DNA from 3 places in the Neobacillus sedimentimangrovi genome. Region 3 is predicted to be linked to each of the others. Evidence: riboswitches for the same ligand, from Rfam matches in the RefSeq annotation. Region 3 holds a riboswitch; each other region holds the start of a gene.
The links. Region 3 has a riboswitch for S-adenosylmethionine ahead of GZA11_RS03955 (methionine ABC transporter ATP-binding protein). Riboswitches for the same ligand answer to the same signal wherever they lie in the genome.
Positions count from the first base shown of each region.

Region 1: linked by a shared signal. The riboswitch ahead of GZA11_RS09740 (methionine biosynthesis PLP-dependent protein) and the one ahead of GZA11_RS03955 (methionine ABC transporter ATP-binding protein) in region 3 are both predicted to bind S-adenosylmethionine.
Region 2: linked by a shared signal. The riboswitch ahead of GZA11_RS08495 (homoserine dehydrogenase) and the one ahead of GZA11_RS03955 (methionine ABC transporter ATP-binding protein) in region 3 are both predicted to bind S-adenosylmethionine.

Region 1 covers NZ_JAAFZF010000025.1:9,332-13,582, forward strand. The annotation lists gene GZA11_RS09730 (bifunctional homocysteine S-methyltransferase/methylenetetrahydrofolate reductase) at 1-157, opposite strand, end outside; gene metC (cystathionine beta-lyase) at 160-1,347, opposite strand; gene GZA11_RS09740 (methionine biosynthesis PLP-dependent protein) at 1,347-2,459, opposite strand; SAM riboswitch class I at 2,601-2,715, opposite strand; gene GZA11_RS09745 (lactonase family protein) at 2,838-3,887, opposite strand.
Region 2 covers NZ_JAAFZF010000019.1:25,864-30,114, forward strand. The annotation lists gene recX (recombination regulator RecX) at 1-488, opposite strand, end outside; gene GZA11_RS08485 (YfhE family protein) at 684-812, shown strand; gene GZA11_RS08490 (YfhD family protein) at 920-1,108, shown strand; gene GZA11_RS08495 (homoserine dehydrogenase) at 1,153-2,382, opposite strand; SAM riboswitch class I at 2,448-2,556, opposite strand; gene GZA11_RS08500 (GNAT family N-acetyltransferase) at 2,817-3,488, opposite strand; gene GZA11_RS08505 (carbon-nitrogen hydrolase family protein) at 3,531-4,251, opposite strand, start outside.
Region 3 covers NZ_JAAFZF010000006.1:8,719-12,969, reverse strand. The annotation lists gene GZA11_RS03960 (O-acetylhomoserine aminocarboxypropyltransferase/cysteine synthase family protein) at 1-1,045, shown strand, start outside; SAM riboswitch class I at 1,162-1,272, shown strand; gene GZA11_RS03955 (methionine ABC transporter ATP-binding protein) at 1,436-2,461, shown strand; gene GZA11_RS03950 (methionine ABC transporter permease) at 2,499-3,128, shown strand; gene GZA11_RS03945 (MetQ/NlpA family ABC transporter substrate-binding protein) at 3,144-3,995, shown strand.

The DNA.
Region 1 (4,251 bases), on a different contig from region 3:
CAGCATTTATGTAGGCTTGGTGGATATGTTGAATTTGCTCGGGATGGGAGAGGTTTAACTCCTCAAAGCAGCAGTCTGTTCCGTATGAATAGAGCAGTGTTCCCATGGCTCCATCAGCGATTAAGATTTGATTTTTTAATTTTTCTAAAAAGCTCATGGTCATTCTCCTTGCTGCAGCACTAATTTTTTCTGTTGCACCTGTTCGAGTGCCTGGGAAAAATCTCTAATTAAATCAGCTGGATTTTCAAGCCCGACAGACAAGCGCAGAAGACTGTTTTTAATTCCACGTTTTTCCCTTTCCGCCTGCGGCATGGCCGCATGTGACATCTTTGCAGGGTAGGATAAAATTGACTCCACTGCTCCTAGACTAACTGCAAATACAGGTAGCTTCACACTTTCGACAAAGGTGCGGACAGCTTCTTCATCGACAAGTTCGAAAGAAAGGACCGCACCGGCTCCTTGAGTTTGTACATCCAGCAATTCTCTCTGCGGATGATTAGGAAGTCCGGGATAAAACACGTTTTTAACAAGCGGATGTTTCTCTAGGAAACTCGCAATTTGCAACGCTGATTTCTGAGAGTGTTCAAGTCGAACATGAAGAGTTTTTAAACCTCTTAAAACGAGCCATGCATCCTGTACACCAAGAACTGCGCCGAAGGAATTTTGTAAAAATCCAAGCCGATTGGCTAAACCTTTATCTTTGACAACAGCAAGTCCTGCCACTACATCACTGTGTCCGGATAAAAACTTTGTTGCACTGTGAAGTACCACATCAGCCCCAAGTTCCAAAGGTTTTTGCAAGGCGGGGGTTTGGAAGGTATTATCGACAAATGTCAGTGCACCAATTTCCTTTGCCATTTGGCTGATAGCTTTTATATCTGTCACCTTTAACAAAGGATTGGACGGGGTTTCAACATAAAATGCTTTCGTATTAGGCTTAATCGCTTGTTTAACATGATCTAAATCTGTCATGTCAACAAAAGAATGCTCAATCCCTAATCTAGAAAGCACTTCTGTAACCATTCGATAAGTTCCGCCATACACATCTTCGGTAATGACGACATGATCACCGGCAGACAGTAATAGGAAAGCCGTTGAAATGGCTGCCATACCGGAAGAAAATGCAAAGCCTTTCACCCCGCACTCCAATTCCGCAATAACCTCTTCTAGCGCTTCGCGGGTTGGATTTAAACTTCGGGCATAATCATATTTACCAAATTGGTCGATATCAAATTGATGAAAGGTGGAGGCGTGCTGAATCGGTACACTGACAGCTCCTGTCACAGAGTCCACTTTATGTCGGTTATGAAGAAGCTTTGTTTCAAAACAATACTCTTCCAATTCCATTAAACAATCACTCCTTTGTTAATTTTGGCAAAGGCTTGCTTTAGGTCGTGAATTAAATCCTCTACATTCTCAATTCCTACAGAAAAACGAAGCAGGCGATTACAAACACCTTTTTCAATTCGAATTTCTTCAGGAATATCTGCATGGGTCTGTGTGGCTGGATACGTGATAAAACTTTCCGTACCGCCAAGACTTTCGGCAAACGAAATCAGCTTTAAATTTTTCAAAAATGGATTAACCCAAGTTTCGTCTTTTATTCGGAAGGAAACCATACCACCACGGCCAGGGTAAAGAACATCTGTAACGGCATCATGTTGAGACAAATATTCCACGATTGCCTTTGCATTTTTTTCATGTCGTTCCATTCGTAGTGCTAAAGTTTTCATTCCACGCATTAATAACCATGAATCAAACGGGCTTAATACACCTCCGGCCCCATTATGATAAAGGGCTAATTGTTCACATAATTCTTTTCCTTTTGCGATGATAAGGCCGGCAAGGACATCGTTATGACCGCCCAAATATTTTGTCGCACTATGAATGACGATATCGGCGCCAAGCTTAATAGGCTGCTGTAAAAGTGGGGTATAGAACGTATTGTCGACAATCAGCAAAATACCATGTTTCTTCGCGATGTCGGCAATAGCAGCAATATCGGCTTCCTGCATGAGGGGGTTGGTAGGAGTCTCGAGAAAGATGGCCTTGGTTTGAGGGGTAATCTTTCTTTCAATTTCCTCCGGACAACCTGTATTGACATATTGACATCGTAATCCCCATTTTTTATAGCCTTTTTCTAAAAGCCGGTAAGTACCTCCGTATAAATCTTCACTGACCAACCATTCATCCCTGGATTGGAATAGAGAAAGGATGGTAAAAATCGCTGCCATGCCAGAGCTACACGCAAACCCTTGATCGCCGCCTTCCAAATCAGCAATGGTCTTTTCAAGGAGCTGGCGTGTTGGATTCCCTGTCCGAATATAGTCAAATCCTGTTGATTGTCCGATACCTTCATGTCGATAGGCGGTTGAAAAATATACAGGAGGATTCACCGTTCCTGTTGCTGTTTCACTTCTGTTTCCGATTTGTGCCAGTTTTGTATCAATTTTGTACATTACACACACTCCTTGTCTTGAAAAAATAGATTGGATATTTTTCAGCTTTAACGCGGTATGGGGATAAAGCTTGTTGATAAAAAAGAAAAAAGCCTTCTATAAGAAGAAGACTTTTGTTCGTACGAAACCATAAGGTCATTCTTCTTATCTCGCAAATTAACATTAATTTGCAGGAATTAGCACCTTTTCAATGGATCATCCATTGAAGGTTGCTGAGGTGTCATCGGGCCTTTCCCTCAACCTCTCTTGATAAGAACTATCAATATTTAAACTTTTTATAAAATTTACTATACTTTTCCTGCTTAGTCAATTCATTTTTATCTGAAAAGTTTGGAACAAATTTCTACAAATGAAAAAAAGCAGGGTTAACCCTGCTTTTTAAACATGTAAAAACTTCACACAAACTGGATGAGGAACGGTGATATCAGATTGAATCAATGAAAGTCGTCCAGAAAATTCATCTCTGGCGAATAAAACGAGATTGCTTGATTCTTGGTTAGAAGCAACGATAAATTTTTCAGAAGGATCCAATGAAAAATCTCGAGGCCAGTCTCCCTCTGTAGAAGTATGCTCGACAAAGGTCAGCTCTCCAGTAGTTCCATTAACACTAAATACCGCAATACTATTATGTCCGCGATTTCCTGCATAGACAAAACGACCATCGGAAGAAATATGAATCGCACTGCCCTGGTTATTTTCTTTGAAATCAGCAGGAAGAGTGGAAATATATTGCTTTTCGGTAAAATGGCCGTTTTCTGGATTATAGGTTAAGACAATAACTTCGGAACTGAATTCTGTCATGATGTAAGCAAACTTACCATTTGGGTGGAAGGTCAAGTGTCGCGGTCCACTGCCGGCTTTTAATGGATGTAGTTTGACCTTCGTCAATGTTCCGTCTTCGTTTATTTTGTATGTAATAAGAGCATCAATACCCAGCTCCACCACCACTACATATTTTTCATCAGGTGTTAATCCAGCATAATGGGTATGGGCCTTTTCCTGTCTTGGATCTGGACCACTGCCTTCATGTTGAATGATGGAAGCAGCAGGCAGAAGAGAGCCATCTTGATGAAGGAGATGGGATTCCACTGTTCCCCTATGGTAATTACCGCTGAATACATATTTGTTTTGGCTGTCAATACTTACATGACAGGGAGGAGCTCCGGCACTTACTTGGCTATTGATAGCAGTTAATTTTCCATTTTCACCAATGGAAAAAGCCTTTAATCCACCTTCTTCACCATCTTTTACTACAGAGTAAAGATAGCGATTGTCTTTACTAATGGCTAAATAGGTAGGGTTAAAGAGCTCTGCAGCCACCTCGATATTTTCAATTTTTCCTTCTTTCGTATTCAAGGTAAAAGAATAGATTCCTTTGCTGTCACCCTTTGTATACGTTCCAATGTAGCCAATGTATTTTTTATTCATGGTTCATTCTCCTTAGAAAGTAATCGAAGTTATTTTAACAAAAAATGCTCAATACTATAATAGATTAAACTTGCTTGAGACTCACTTGATGATAAATCTTGTTCTCCTTTATAAAAATGTTACAACGGTATAAGCTGATACTTCTAAAACAGTAGAAAATTAGGTTTTTCCGTTTTTTCGATAGTCATATGGCCTATTTCATCATTATAACTATTTTTTTCTTGATGCAAATTCCCGTCTACGATAATGTCCTTTTCTATACACTAACATTTTATTCTTTTTTATAAAAGCTCTAAGATAGTATAAACTTTGTTTATTCGATATACAAACTGTTAACAAGATAGTGATTTATAAAAAGAAATGA
Region 2 (4,251 bases), on a different contig from region 3:
TCAATTTGCTGCTCTTGAGGAAACTCGTCAAGTGCCTGATTAATCAAGGCTTCAGAGATTCCTTTTTCCTTTAATTCCATCTTGATTACCTCTGGACCTTTATCAGTCGTGTTAACCTGTGTCCGAACATAGGCAGCAGCAAATTCACAGTCGTTTAAATATTTTTGTTCAGAAAGTTTCAGTAATACTTCATTTATTACCGGCTCATCCACCTCTTTTGAAATAAGGTAATCCCGCACTTCTTTTTCCGATCTCATTCTCCTCGCCAAGTAATGGACAGCTAAATTGTATGCCTTACGGATATCATCTTGATACTGAATTTCCATTAATGAAAACTCATCAATTTCCATTCCTTTTTTTAGATGAAATTTTATTAAAACATCACTATCTACACTAAATGCAAATTCTTCTCCTTGACCGGAATCCATATAAATATTGAACCGGTCTTTATTTTTCTGCTGTGTGGTGATTTTTGTAATGATTCCCATATCCCTTCACCTCACCTCTACTTTACCATTGAGTACATTTGTTATGAAGGAAAAAGATATTGGTATTCCATTGACCCTTAACTTATTAAATATATTTCCTAAAATACGGTATCATTCCATTTTTAAAAGGTAAAAATGGAGATGGGTACATTATGTACCATTTTACTTATTAAAATAATGGAAAGGATGATCAAATTGTCGGAAAAAAAGAAAAGAAATAGAGATCGTGAAAGAAGCCATTTAACAAGTATGCAAGAAGTTACATACGGCCATGAATTTAAAATGGCTGACAGAGCAGGCGGGTATTTAAAAAATAAAAGGTAATACCCAAACTGATTAATTTTTTCCATTAATCGACCCCATCCAAATTGTAAAAGCTAGTAAAGGGAGCATATTAAGCTCCACTAGTCACATTTGAAAGGGGTATTTTAATGGGCCGCTCAAGAGGACAAAAAACTCGTGATCGTAATAAAGCTTCACTCCCACAAGTTCCTAAAAACATGAAATCTGACGGAAATGATGTAGAATTCTCTAAAGAAATGGCAGATGGAGCTGACCTTGAGGCACTTTCCCGGGCCAATGCCGCCAACCAACGTGTCAATGCACGCAGAAAAAAATAATGGTGAAAAGAGTAAATGAAGCAGGTTTTTACCTGCTTCTTATTTTAATTAACTGTCACAGATTCCTTGGAAACGATTTTGGATTGAAACTCTCCTTCGATGGAAAAATAACGAATAGCGGTTTGTTGCTTTTCAAGGTGATTTAGATCATCCTTAGACGCTTTAACGACAAAAATCCCTTCCCCAATTTCTTCTTCAAGGCTAATGAATGGAGGGCAATTATATGGTATTAATCCTTGTACAAGCCAATATTTTATTTTTTTATGCTGTTTTGGAAGTACAGAAGAAGTTTTCACAGTTAGCTTCTTGGAGGATGACGATTGACAAACATAAACAAGATCTTCGATTACTGCACTTGCGGTTGGGAACATCCCAGCACCTGGACCTTGAAGTGTAATCCGTCCTACCAGATCGGAATGCACGGCTACTGCATTTTCTATCCCTTCCACATGATAAAAAGGGTGCTCACTTCCTACTAGAACAGGTTTAACCGATGCTTTAACTTGATTTCCCTCATTGATTAGGCTGGCAATATGTTTAAACTTCAATCCAATTTTTCCGGCAGTTTCCATCAATTCACTTGTTATGGAAGTGATTCCTTCTCGCTCAACTTCATCCCACTCAGGTTCCACTCCAAAGGCGATTTGGCTTAGAATCATTGTTTTATAAAATGCATCAAAGCCTTCAACATCATTCGTAGGATTCGCTTCTGCATAACCATTTTCCTGCGCCTGCAACAAACTTTCTTCAAACGACTGTTTTTTCTCTCTCATTTCTGTAAGAATAAAATTTGATGTACCATTTAAAATCCCTTCAATCTGCTGGACACGGTTAATTTTTAATAACTGTCTCAACGTTTGAATGACTGGTATTCCTCCGGCTACCGTTGCCTCGAATCCAACAGATACACTATTCTTTTCCGCCAGCTCAAGTAGCTCTTTTCCATGATGGGCGAACATTTCCTTATTAGCTGTAATCACGTGGCAGCCCCGCTGAATGACATTTTTCAAATATGTAAAAGCAGGTTCCTTATCGACAATTGCTTCAACAACCACATCCAGTTGAGGCAGTTGAAGGATTTCTTCAAAATTGGTAGTAACAAAAACTTCATCATGAATATTTCTTTTTCGATCTTTGTTTTTAATTAGAATAGCCGCTACTTCGACCTTTTTTCCTAAAACAGCTGACAGCTCATCAGAATGAGATTGAATGGTCCGATAAACTCCTTCACCAACCGTACCAAATCCGAGTATTGCCACTTTAATTACAGACATTTTCTCTTCCACCCCTTTACTAAAATGAAAAACCCTCTTCATAAGAAGAGGGCTTTTGTTTCCTCCTCTTATCTTTCAGGTAATAAACCTGCAGGAATTAGCACCTTTTCAAGGAATACCTTGAAGGTTGCCGGGCTTCATTGGGCCTAGTCCCTCCGCCACTCTGGATAAGAGTTATATTTCACTATTCATTATTTTCCAACATATTAATAACAATAATAGTCAACTATACTAAGGATGTCAATATTTCTCTTTTCAGAATAATCAATAAAACTTGTAAGAATTGATAAATTAGTACAAGTACACTAGGGTGAAAAGCATTTAAACTCCTGCGCAAATTCTGGTCAGGGATAAACCGCAGGCTAAATCACTTAGAAAATTCTCCAGTCCTCAAAAAACGAAGAACGTGGAGTAAAAATGATCTGTAAAGTATATCACTGTCTATTTTTAAAAGGGTTTTTCCATTCCATAAGAACCGCATAATTACAAGATTCTTCATCCTCGAGATAATCTTTGGCAATCCCAAGAGGAACTCTCCCGCATCGGAGTAGAAACGTGATAACAGGATCCTTTAACTGCCCGCTAATAATGGCTTGCAAATAGGCTTCTGGTGACATTTGATCAGCCACTTTATGGTAGCCTGGCATACGCCCTCCTCCGAGCAATCGATCATACCCTTTTTCAATTACGACATGGTACATAGCCTGCATCATTAATTTTCCTAGCCCAAGTTTGCGATACTTGGGACGAACACTAATGTCGACAATATATAAAGTATTACCGTTAGGGTCATGATTGCGAATATAACCGTGGTCAGTGATCTCTCCCCACGTATGGGCAGCATCATTTGGATCAAAGTCTACGCAAAGTCCGGTAAGTGACCCAGCTAATTCCCCATTGATCTCAACACATAAAGCTCCTTCTGGAAAAAGAGTAACATGATTGGTTAATTGCTCTTTGTTCCACCACAATTCCGATGGAAAAGGAGGTGGAAAACATTCGGACTGGATTTCAATAAGCTGATCAAAGTCGTCTTTCGTATAATTGCGAATACAAACTGGAATCGGACGATCTTGGTCAAAAACATACAATTCACTGTGATACACTTTACCAACCCCTCCATAAAACTATTTATAGTTCTTCTTTTTTTATTTCCAATCAGTGTACAGATCGGTTCTACGGTCGCGCCATGTCGTGACAGAACCACGCTCGCGAACTTCATATAATAATTGAAGGTCAAGGTCTGCGGTTACGATCATGTCATTATTGATTTCCCCTTGTACCTGTATGCCCTGCGGAGGGAATGGAATATCATTCGGTGTGATAACAGCAGCCTGCGCAAAATTAGCTCGCATAAAATCAACGGTTGGCAATGAGCCGACTGTTCCTGTTAGAACCACATATACCTGATTTTCAATTGCCCGAGCATGGCAGGTGTACCGGACTCGGTGGAACCCGTGGCGATCATCGGTACAAGATGGACAGAAAATAACGTCTGCTCCTTTTGCCTTGGCCATACGGACGATTTCTGGAAATTCAATATCATAGCAAGTTAGAATGGCTATTTTTCCTTTTTCCGTTTCAAAAATTTGAAACGAATCTCCTTTGGCCATATTCCATTCGTTAACTTCGGTTGGAGTAATATGAAGTTTGGCCTGCTCGCCAATTCTGCCATCTGGATAAAATAAATGTGCTGTGTTATATAACTTGCCGTTTTTTTCTAAAACATGAGTTCCGGCAATAATATGCATATTGGTTTCTTTAGCGAATTTCGTGAACAGTTCACGGTAACTTTCAGTAAAGCTTGGTAAGTCGTTAATCGTTAAACTGTTCCCTTTTTCGTCTCCGATGGACAAAAGCTGTGTTGTA
Region 3 (4,251 bases):
AGCCATAACGCTCGCGATTCTTAACCTTGCCGAAGCTGGAGATGAAATTGTGTCAGCTTCCACACTATATGGTGGAACATACAATTTATTTGCTGTGACTCTTCCTAAATACGGGATTAACGTAAAGTTCGTCGACCCAGAGGATCCGGAGAATTTCCGGGCAGCTATTACGGAAAAAACAAAAGCGGTCTTTGCTGAAACTGTTGGAAATCCAAGTTTGCGCGTGTTGGATATCGAAAAAGTGGCAAATATTGCACATGAAGCGGGTATTCCATTAATTGTTGATAATACTTTTGCCACTCCATATTTATGCCGTCCGATTGAGCATGGGGCAGATATTGTGGTTCACTCTGCTACAAAGTGGCTGTTAGGAAATGGTACGACAACAGGAGGCATCATTGTAGATGGTGGTAAATTTGATTGGAATTCTCCGAAATTCCCTGGCTTCACTACTCCAGATCCAAGCTACAATAACCTTGTTTATGCGGAGGCACTGGGACCACTTGCGTATATTATTAAAGCACGTGTTCAACTGCTTAGAGACATGGGACCTTCGTTAAGTCCACAAAATGCGTTTCAATTTGTATTAGGATTGGAAACATTGCATGTGCGTATGAAAGAGCATGTAGCCAATGCGAAAGAGGTCGTTAAGTACTTGAAGAACCATCCAGCGGTCGAGTGGGTTTCTTATCCAGGGGATGCTTCTCACCCTGACTATGAGCTTGCTCAAAAGTATCTGCCTAAAGGGGCTGGTTCAATTGTTATCTTCGGAATAAAAGGTGGAAGAGAAGCTGGGGCAAAATTAATAGATTCCATTAAGATTTGGGCGCATGTAGCGAATGTCGGTGATGCCAAGAGCTTGATTATTCACCCGGCAAGCACCACCCATCAACAGCTCGATGTGGAAGGATTAAAGGCATCTGGTGTGTCAGAAGACTTAATTCGTTTATCTATTGGGATTGAAAATGTAGAGGATTTAATTGAAGATTTAGAAGATGCCATTGAAGTAGCAACAGGTATTACCTCTTTGAAAACGAAAGCCTAAGTATTATTAAAAATTTCCATTGACACCTGTTTTTATCCGTGATACGATAGCCTTCGTAAAATATTTTCTGACTTATACACAGCGATGTGTTAACTGAATATAGGATTGCTTAAACGCTCTTATCAAGAGAGGTGGAGGGATGTGCCCAATGAAGCCCGGCAACCGTCAATTCTTTGAATTGAAATGGTGCCAATTCACACAAAGCATTTTGCTTTGAGAGATGGGAGAAAGGATTGTTGTTTTATGATGCCTTTCTGCCTGTGCAGAAAGGCATTTTTTTATAAGATCATATTGGGGGCAAGAAATTCCTTTTTGCCCGCCAATGATAGAATCCTTTTCAGAAAAAAAGTCAAAATATAAATTTAATTCGGATAAGAAGCAGGTGAGTTCATGATATCGATCAAAAACGTCCGAAAGATTTTTCCTTCCAAGCATGGCCTGCTTAAAGCTGTGGATGAAGTGAATCTTGAAATTAAAGAAGGCGAAATCTTCGGAATCATCGGATATAGTGGTGCCGGAAAGAGTACTTTAATTCGTATGCTGAATGGTTTGGAAATTCCAACAGATGGTTCTGTAACAGTGGCGGGCCGGGAAATTTCCAAAATTAAAGGAAGCGAGCTTCGGCAGGCAAGGCAAGAAATTAGTATGATTTTTCAGCATTTCAACCTTTTGTGGTCAAGAACAGTTAGTGAAAATATTGCTTTCCCATTAGAAATTGCTGGTGTGAAAGCCCCAGAGAGGAAAAAACGGGTAGCCGAGTTGATTAAATTAGTTGGTCTAGAAGGTAGAGAAGATGCCTATCCATCTCAACTAAGTGGAGGTCAGAAGCAAAGGGTCGGGATTGCTCGAGCGCTGGCAAATAATCCAAAAGTTTTGCTTTGTGATGAAGCAACCTCTGCACTTGATCCACAGACTACAGATTCCATTTTGGATCTATTAGTCGATATTAACAAAAAACTAGGTTTAACGATTGTGTTAATTACCCATGAAATGCATGTCATCAGGAAAATCTGTCATCGTGTAGCTGTTATGGAAAGTGGAAGAATTGTTGAACTTGGTCAGGTTCTAGATGTGTTTAAAAACCCTAAACAGCCGATTACAAAGCGATTTGTTCAACAAGTGACAGAGCCGGAAGAAGCAAAAGAAACCATCGAGCATTTACTGGAGCGTTATCATTCAGGTTCCATTGTCAAGTTAACCTTTATTGGTGATTCTGCTGAACAGCCACTGATCACCCATCTAATTCGTCATCACCATGTGACAGTCAATATATTACAAGGTAAGATTTCGCAAACGCAAAGCGGTTCGTACGGATCTCTTTTCATTCATATCGACGGGGACCAAGCAGAAATCAGTAGAGCCATAGAATATATTCGTTCCCAAAAGGTAGGAGTGGAGGTGGTTACAGGTGAATAATCAAGAAGGTTACTTTCAAAATGTCGATTGGTCGGCGATGTGGCAGGCAACGGTGGAAACTTTATATATGACGGGCATTTCCGTATTGATTACATTTGTGTTGGGCATCATTCTTGGTATGCTTTTATTCTTAACATCACCGGGAAATTTATGGGCAAATAAGCCGATTAACTTAGTCATAAGTGCAATCGTAAATATTTTCCGTTCCATACCATTTATTATTTTGATTGTATTATTAATTCCATTAACCATGTTAATCTTTCAAACAATGATTGGCGAAAATGCAGCATTGCCAGCTTTAATTATTGGTTCCGCTCCGTTCTATGCAAGAATGGTTGAAATTGGCCTTCGTGAAATTGATAAAGGTGTTATTGAAGCTGCCAAATCCATGGGAGCAACTACGGGAACGATTATTTGGAAGGTATTGTTACCGGAATCCATGCCGGCACTTGTTTCCGGAATTACGGTAACAGCCATTGCCTTGGTTAGCTATACAGCCATGGCGGGTGTCATAGGTGCAGGAGGATTGGGAAATCTCGCCTATCTTCAAGGATTCCAGCGAGGACATAATGACGTAACCTTGGTTGCTACCATTATCATTTTAGTTATAGTATTTGCGATTCAATTTATTGGTGATTTTATCACTTCAAAATTAGATAAACGATAAAGGGGAGTTTAGACAATGAAAAAATGGTTAAGTGTATTTTTTGCTTTAACGCTTGCTTTTGTTCTTGCTGCTTGTGGAACAGGAAATGACAAAGAAAACGCTGGAGATAGCGGGGATAAAGCATCGAAAGAAACAAAAACATTAGTGGTCGGTGCATCCAACGTACCACATGCTGAAATTTTAGAAGAAGCAAAACCACTATTAAAGGAGAAAGGCATTGACCTGAAAATCGAGACATTCCAAGATTATGTATTACCTAACAAGTCTTTAGCATCTAAAGAATTGGATGCTAACTACTTCCAGCATATCCCTTACTTGAATGCTCAAAATGAAGAATTCGGTTATGGATTTGTCAATGCAGGTGGTATCCATATTGAGCCAATTGGTGTTTATTCCAAAAAGTACAAAAAACTTAGCGACCTTCCAGAAGGTGCACATCTTATCATGAGTAACTCTGTCGCTGACCATGGGCGTCTTTTATCCTTACTTGAAAAAGAAGGACTAATTAAATTAAAAGACGGCATTGATAAGACAAAAGCTGAAATTAAAGATGTAGTAGAGAATCCTAAGAAGCTTAAATTTGATGCAAACTATGAGGCAGCACTTCTTCCGCAAATCTATAATAAAGGTGAAGGGGATGCCGTGTTAATCAACTCTAACTACGCGATCGATGCCGGCTTAAATCCATTAAAAGATTCAATCGCTATTGAAGATAAAGAGTCTCCATATGTAAACGTCATTGCCGTTCGTAAAGGGGACGAAAATAGAGAAAAAATCAAGGCGCTTATCGAAGTTCTACATTCAAAAGAAATCCAAGATTTCATTTTAGAAAAATATGATGGTGCTGTTGTACCAGTATCTGAATAATTAATATAAGTAGAAAAAAGGTTAGAAAAGTCAGTGAGGATGATTCACTGGCTTTTCTTATTTCTTTACATTGAAACAAGATTTGATGGTAAAAATAGATTTGATATGTACCATTGGCAATTATATTGAAAATGGGTTATGATTTTATTCGAGTTTATTTTACATATTTTTTATCTACTATGAATATCTGAAATTTGATTCTAATCTGAAATTCATTCTCAATTAGCCATCCTTTATTGAAAATAAAAGCTAGGTT